2 regions of the Actinomadura sp. NPDC048394 genome follow, and region 2 is predicted to be linked to the other one. Evidence: riboswitches for the same ligand, from Rfam matches in the RefSeq annotation. Region 2 holds a riboswitch; the other holds the start of a gene.
The links. A riboswitch is a leader RNA that binds a small molecule or an ion and turns the genes downstream of it on or off. The one in region 2 is predicted to bind cyclic di-AMP.
Positions count from the first base shown of each region.

Region 1 (3,398 bases), on a different contig from region 2:
CGGCGCCGCCCTCCGCGTTCGCCGACTCGGTGCCCGCGAAACGCTCCGTCCAGCCGTCGAGGGGGAGCTTGCGGAGGTTGTCGTAGAGCCGGGCCTGGGCGTCCTGGAACGCGGGGGGCGCCGAGGCGACCGTGGCGAGGAACGCGGTCCGGTCGCCGGTCGCGACGGCGCGGGTCCGGTTCGCGAGGACGGTGCGGGCGGTGTCCGGGTCGAACGGCGCGGAGGGACGGGCGGTCCGGGCCGCGGCCCGGGAGCCGCCGGACCGGGCGCCGAGGACCCCGGCGCCGCCGGCGGCCAGCAGCGCGGCGCCGCCCGCGCCCAGCGCGAGCGCCCTGCGCCGCGTCATGGCGGCGGGCCACGCCAGCGGGCCGCGTGGAGGGACGGCACCGCCCCGCCGGGATCCGGGGGCGTCTCGTCCCTCGTCCTCGGCGGGGCCGTCCTGCGGTGGGCCGTCCTCCATGCGCGCGATCCTATTGAGCCTTCCGTGGATGCCGGGCCATCGGCGCCGTGTCGCCGTCCTGCGTCACGAGGCGTAGTCGGGGTAGCCGTAGCCGACCACGCTGTCGGTCGAACGCTCCTTGACCTGGACGGAGTTCCCGGTGTTGCCCTCGACGGTCTGGATCGTGCCGTCGCCCTCGTCCTTTATGACCATGCCGACGTGCTGGATGTCGTCGTTGGACTTGCCGCCGCTCCAGGAGAAGAAGACGATCGCGCCGGGCTTCGGGGTGTCGCCCCAGCGGCCGTTGTCCTGGAACCACTGGGCGTGCGCGACGGTCCAGGCGTCGCTGCCGATCTGGTCGGTGAAGCCGAGCTTGTCGCCGACCCAGGAGATGAACATGTCGCACCATTCGGCGTCGCTGTACTCCTGGACGGACCCGCCGTCGCGGGCGACGGTCTCCTTGGCGCGCTCGGTGCCCTCGTACCAGTCGCCGAACTTGGTGTCGCCGTTGCCGTCGGGGCTCGCGCCGACCTGGGAGCGGGCGAGCTCGATGGCGGCCTCGGCGGTGGGACGGGACTTCTTGGAACGTTCCTTCGGAGCGGCGGCCTTCGGCGCGCTCTTCGGCGCGCCCTTCGCGGCCTGCCGGGGGACGCTCACGGCCGGCGCCCGGTCCCGGGCGGCCTGCTGCTGCGGCGCGCGGGCGATGGCCAGGTCGGCCGAGGCGGCCGGCTTGGCGGGCTCGGGGCCGCCGAACGGGAGGACCGACGCCTGCGCGGTCGCCACGGCGGTGCCGAGGACGGCGGCGCCGACGAGCACGCCGCCGGTGGTGCGCCAGGCGACGGTGCGTCCGCTCTTGCGGTGCCGGCCACCCGCGGGGGCCGCGGGGACGGCTCCGGCGGGGGCCTCGGTGACGACCTGGGCGGTGATCACCCTGGTGGCGGGGACGGTCCCGGGCGCGGGGGGCGCCCCGGGAGCGGGGGTCCGGCGGACGGGGGTGACGGGAGTCGTGCTGCGGGTGGGGCTTGCCTTGCGGTGCTTGCCTGCCACGGGGGGATCTCCTTGGCTTCCATTCCGCCTACCGGGTTAGCTGACGGGTTCGGGCGTGGAAGCCGCCCTACGGCCTGCGGGCAGGCCGATTCACCCCGACGGGACATGGGTGGGTCCCCGGCTCCGTCACCGGCCTCGCGGGCACGGCACGGACTCGGCGGTGGCGCGCCCGGGGGCGGGCACGCCGGTTCGGTTGGGGGTCCTCTCGGGAGGGGGCGCCGCTGCGGCGCCCGCGGAGAGGTGAAGAAAGGGGGCGGGCGCGGCCGTGCGCTCAGCGGACGGCCGCGCCCGAGAGATTGATGCCGTTCGGCTAGGAGGCCCGTACGGGCCCGTCATCCGGCCGCGGCGGGGCGTTCTGCTGAGGGTAGGTGGACAGGGTTCACTCCTTCTTCCAGACGCCTACCGGGTTAGCTGTCGGGTTCGGGCGTGGAAGTGGCCCTACGGCGGCTCTCACCGGTCGTGCCGGCAGAGACGCGCCGATTCACCCCGGTACCGGAATGTCCGTCCGGAACTGCTCCGGACTCCGGTGAAGGTGGGTCCCCGGTTCCGCGCCGGGCGGCGCGGATTCGGCGCTGCCGCTGCGATCCTGAGGGCTTCATGGGGCCCGTGCGCGGGACCCTGTGTCCCGCGTGCGAAAGAGCGGCGCTGATGTTGTGATGGCGGCGGCCCCTTGTCCGGGGGACCGCCCGGGGCCGGAGCCCTGTGTGGACCAGCGTGGCGCGCTCTCAGCGCCATGCACGCTGTCGGCGTGCGCACGGTGGGCCGGGCCGGCCGGGTCTCGGAGGAGACCGGTGCGGCACGCTCTCCCGGTGCCGCGGGGCGACGCGTGGATCGTGCCGCCCTGGGGGACGACGCGTGGGGCGCGCCGCCCGGTCCGCGGCCACCGGAGTGCGCCGCGGGGGGCCGCGGCGTCTGGAGGGCGCCGCGTGACCAGTGCGCCTGGAGGGCGCCTGGGTGGTGACAAGGTACCAAAGCCCCAACAGAAGGCAAGCCCCCCCAAAATCAACAACGGACCAGGTCAGCCCTGGTCCGTTGTCGCCGCGGGGTGCGAACGGCCCCGCGCGGGGGGCCGTTCACATGATCGTCAGGGACGCCCCGCGCCGTAGAAGTTCGAGGTGTAGTAGCCCGAGAGCGAGCTGATCTTCACCACGTCGCCGGTGTGCGGGGCGTGGATGAACTTCCCGCCGCCGACGTACATGCCGACGTGCGAGAGCCCGCTGAAGAACACCAGGTCACCGGGCTGCAGGTCGCTCTGCGACACGTGCTTGACGGCCGCCCACTGCGAGTTGGTGGTGCGGGTGATGTTGACGCCCGCGGCCTCCCAGGCGCGCATCGTCAGGCCGGAGCAGTCGTAGGAGCCCGGGCCGGTCGCGCCGTAGGAGTACGGCTTGCCGAGCTGCGCGTAGGCGAAGTCGAGCGCCTTCTTGGCCGAGCCGCTGGCCGGGCCGTTGTAGGTGCCGCCGATGCCGCCCGAACCGCCGCTGGAGGTGCCGCCGCCGGTCTGCTGGACGAGCTTCTTGGCCTCCGTGACCTTCTTGTCGAGGTCCTTCTTGGCCTTGGCGAGCTCGTCGTGCTTGGTCTTGACGTCGTTGTAGGCGCTCTGCGCCTGCGCCTGCTCGCGGCGCAGCCGCTGCGCCGTCGCCAGGAACTGGGTCAGCTGGGAGCTGCGCTGCTCGGAGAGCTGCGTGAAGACCGCGGCCTGGTCCAGGACGGCCTGCGGGTCGCCGCTGCCGACGAACCCGGTGACGTCCGTGGAGTCGCCGTTCTTGTAGGCGTCCGCGGCCATCTGCGCGATCGCCGAGCGCTGCTTGTCGAAGGAGGCCTGCTCCTCCGCCGACGCCTTCTTGGCGGCGGCCAGCTTCTTCTGGGCGACCTTCAGCTTCTCGGTGTTCTGGTTGTACTGCTCGACCTT
Region 1 covers NZ_JBEZJL010000018.1:86,389-89,786, reverse strand. The annotation lists gene AB0C78_RS15170 (hypothetical protein) at 1-460, opposite strand, end outside; gene AB0C78_RS15165 (CHAP domain-containing protein) at 524-1,486, opposite strand; cyclic di-AMP (ydaO/yuaA leader) riboswitch at 1,498-1,636, opposite strand; cyclic di-AMP (ydaO/yuaA leader) riboswitch at 1,868-2,068, opposite strand; gene AB0C78_RS15160 (C40 family peptidase) at 2,571-3,398, opposite strand, start outside.
Region 1: it holds a riboswitch for cyclic di-AMP, as region 2 does, so the genes downstream of both, AB0C78_RS15165 (CHAP domain-containing protein) here and AB0C78_RS46535 (C40 family peptidase) in region 2, are expected to answer to the same signal.

Region 2 (3,398 bases):
AGGACCCGCGGCGGGGTGAGGCGCTCCAGCTCGTCACCGGTGGAGGAGCGCATGTTCGTGAGCTTCTTCTCCTTGGTGATGTTGACGTCCATGTCGTCGGAGCGGGAGTTCTCCCCGACGATCATGCCCTCGTACACCTCGGTGGTCGGCCCGACGAAGAACGTGCCGCGCTCCTGCAGGTTCGTGATCGCGTACGCGGTCGCGGCGCCGGACCGGTCGGCGACCAGCGAGCCGGACGGCCGGGTGCGCAGCTCGCCGAACCAGGGCTCGTAGCCCTCGAACACGTGGTGCGCCATGCCGGTGCCGCGGGTCTCGGTCATGAACTCGGTGCGGAACCCGATCAGGCCGCGCGCCGGGACCAGGAACTCCATCCGGATCCAGCCGGTGCCGTGGTTCGTCATGTGCTCCATGCGGCCCTTGCGGACCGCCATCAGCTGCGTGACCGCGCCGAGGTGCTCCTCGGGGATGTCGACGGTGAGCCGCTCGACCGGCTCGTGCTTCTTCCCGTCGATCTCCTTGGCGACCACCTGCGGCTTGCCGACGGTCAGCTCGTAGCCCTCCCGGCGCATGTTCTCGACCAGGATCGCGAGGGCCAGCTCGCCGCGGCCCTGCACCTCCCAGGCGTCCGGGCGCTCGGTCGGCAGCACCCTGATCGACACGTTGCCGACCAGCTCCCGGTCGAGGCGGTCCTTGACCATCCGGGCGGTGACCTTGGTGCCCTTCTCCCGGCCCGCCATCGGGCCGGTGTTGGTGCCGATCGTCATGGAGATCGCCGGCTCGTCCACCGTGATCAGCGGCAGCGGGCGCGGGTCGTCGGGGTCGGCGATGGTGTCGCCGATCATGATCTCCGGTATGCCGGCGATCGCGATGATGTCGCCCGGGCCCGCCTCGTCGGCGGGCTTGCGGGTCAGCGCCTCGGTCATCAGCAGCTCGGTGATCTTCACCTTCTCGATGCTGCCGTCGTGCCGGCACCACGCGACCTGCTGGCCCTTCTTGATCGTCCCGGCGTGCACCCGGCACAGCGCGATCCGGCCCAGGTAGCTGGACGCGTCCAGGTTCGTCACGTGCGCCTGCAGCGGCGCGTCCGGGTCGAACGACGGCGCCGGGATCGTCTCGGTGATGACCTTGAACAGCGGCTCCAGGTCCTCGCTGTCGGGCATGGCGCCGTCGGCGGGCTTGTCCAGCGACGCGCGGCCCGCGCGGCCCGAGGCGTACACGATCGGGAAGTCGATCTGGTCCTCGGCGGCGTCGAGGTCCATGAACAGCTCGTACGTCTCGTCCACGACCTCGTCGATGCGGGCGTCGGGCCGGTCGGTCTTGTTCACGACGAGGATCACCGGCAGCTTCGCCTCGAGCGCCTTGCGCAGCACGAACCGGGTCTGCGGCAGCGGCCCCTCGCTGGCGTCCACCAGCAGGACGACGCCGTCCACCATGGACAGGCCGCGCTCGACCTCGCCGCCGAAGTCGGCGTGGCCGGGCGTGTCGATGATGTTGATCGTCAGGCCGTTGTGCCGGACGGCCGTGTTCTTCGCGAGAATGGTGATGCCCTTCTCGCGCTCCAGGTCGTTGGAGTCCATGACGCGGTCGTCGACGTCCTGGTTCTCGCGGAAGGCACCGGACTGCCAGAGCATGGCGTCGACCAGCGTCGTCTTGCCGTGGTCGACATGGGCGACGATCGCGACGTTCCGGAGGTCGTCGCGCGTGGAGATGGGCATGCGGGCTCGCCTTGCGTGAGAGTTCGGGAGTCGCCGCAGACGCGCGGCTGCCACCATTCTACTTGGCGCTCGGCACCGCCCGCTCAGAGCCGCCCGTTCCCCGCCGCACGGCCCCCTCGTCCCCTGCCTCACACCGGCCCCGATTGGCCATCTTTGCCCATCCTTTGTAATCTTCCCGAGATCCGGTCGTCCGGAGCCCCACCCCCCGGGGCTGCGATCGGACCGCCGAATCCCCCGCGGCACCCACCCGCGGGCGAACCGGGGACCCATCCCCCTGGGGTGAATCGACGCACGTCGTAGGGCGACTCCTGGCCCGAACCCGTCAGCTAACCCGGTAGGCGAGCGAGGAGAGGAGAGCACCGGCTTGGCACCGGACCCCCGTTCCCGGCGGCGCGTCGCGCCGGCCGCGACCACCGCCGCAGTGCTGATCATCGGCCTCGGCACCACCGCGCCCGTCGCCGCGCACGCCGCGACCCCCTTCGGCCCCGCCGCCGCTCCGCAGGCGTCCGGCACGCCCAGCCCCCTCCCCACCACGGAGAAGGGGCTGAAGCAGAGCCTCAAGGAGCTGAACGACGAGGCCGAGACGCTGACCGAGCAGTTCAACAAGACCCGCGTCGACCTCGGCCGCGCCGTCAAGGCCGAGAAGTCCGCCACCGCGTACGCGCAGCGGCTGCTCCAGCAGACCGAGCCCGCCCGCCAGCGGCTCGCGCAGCTCGCCGCCGCCAACTACATGAGCGGCGGGCCCGACGCGATCTTCAGCTCCGGCGGCAGCGCCGACAGCCTCTCCGACTCGGCTTACCTCCAGCAGAACCAGGCCACCACCGTCCTCGCGCTGCAGAAGCAGGTCGACCAGGCCGAGGCCGCGCAGCGCGCCGCGCAGGAGCGCACCGAGCAGGTCAAGCAGGCCCAGGCCAAGGTGGTGGCCGCCCGCAAGGCCGCCAAGGCCAAGGTGAGCGAGGTCATGAAGCGCCTCGACAAGCTCACCACCACCCACACCACCGACCCCAAGTCGGGCCTCACCGCCACGATCAAGGGCTCGGACCTGCCCGCGAAGATGGCCCGCAAGGCCCTCACCAAGCTCGGCAGCCCGTACGTCTGGGGCGCCGCCGGCCCGAGCTCCTTCGACTGCTCCGGCCTCGTCGTGTGGGCGTACGCCCAGGTCGGCAAGCCCGGCCTGCCGCACTACACCGGCGATCTCTACCAGCTCGGCACCAAGGTGGACCGCTCCTCGCTGCGCGCCGGCGACCTGGTCTACTTCGGCAGCAACCTCCACCACATGGGCATCTACGTCGGCGACGGCAAGTTCCTGCAGGCCCCCCAGACGGGCGACGTGGTGAAGATCTCCAAGCTCTCCACCCGCTCCGACTACGCGGGCGCGAACCGGATCTCCTAGCCCCCGCCGGCGCGGGATCCCCGCGCCGGGAGGGCCGCCGTCAGCGGAGGTCGGCTTCCAGCTCGGCGATGACGGGACGGTCGCCGGGGAGCCACGCGACGTCGTACAGGTCGTCGCGGGCGAGCCAGCGCAGGGCCAGGTGTTCCAGGGCCCGCGGCTCGCCCTCGACGATCTCGGCGGTCCAGACGCGCAGCAGCGCGCGCTCGCTCAGCCGCCAGTCGCCGCCGACGCGGCGGACCGGGCGGATCTTGATCGCGAGCTCCTCGTGGCACTCGCGGACCACGGCGTCC
Region 2 covers NZ_JBEZJL010000112.1:255-3,652, forward strand. The annotation lists gene typA (translational GTPase TypA) at 1-1,715, opposite strand, end outside; cyclic di-AMP (ydaO/yuaA leader) riboswitch at 1,929-2,072, shown strand; gene AB0C78_RS46535 (C40 family peptidase) at 2,080-3,108, shown strand; gene AB0C78_RS46540 ((deoxy)nucleoside triphosphate pyrophosphohydrolase) at 3,149-3,398, opposite strand, start outside.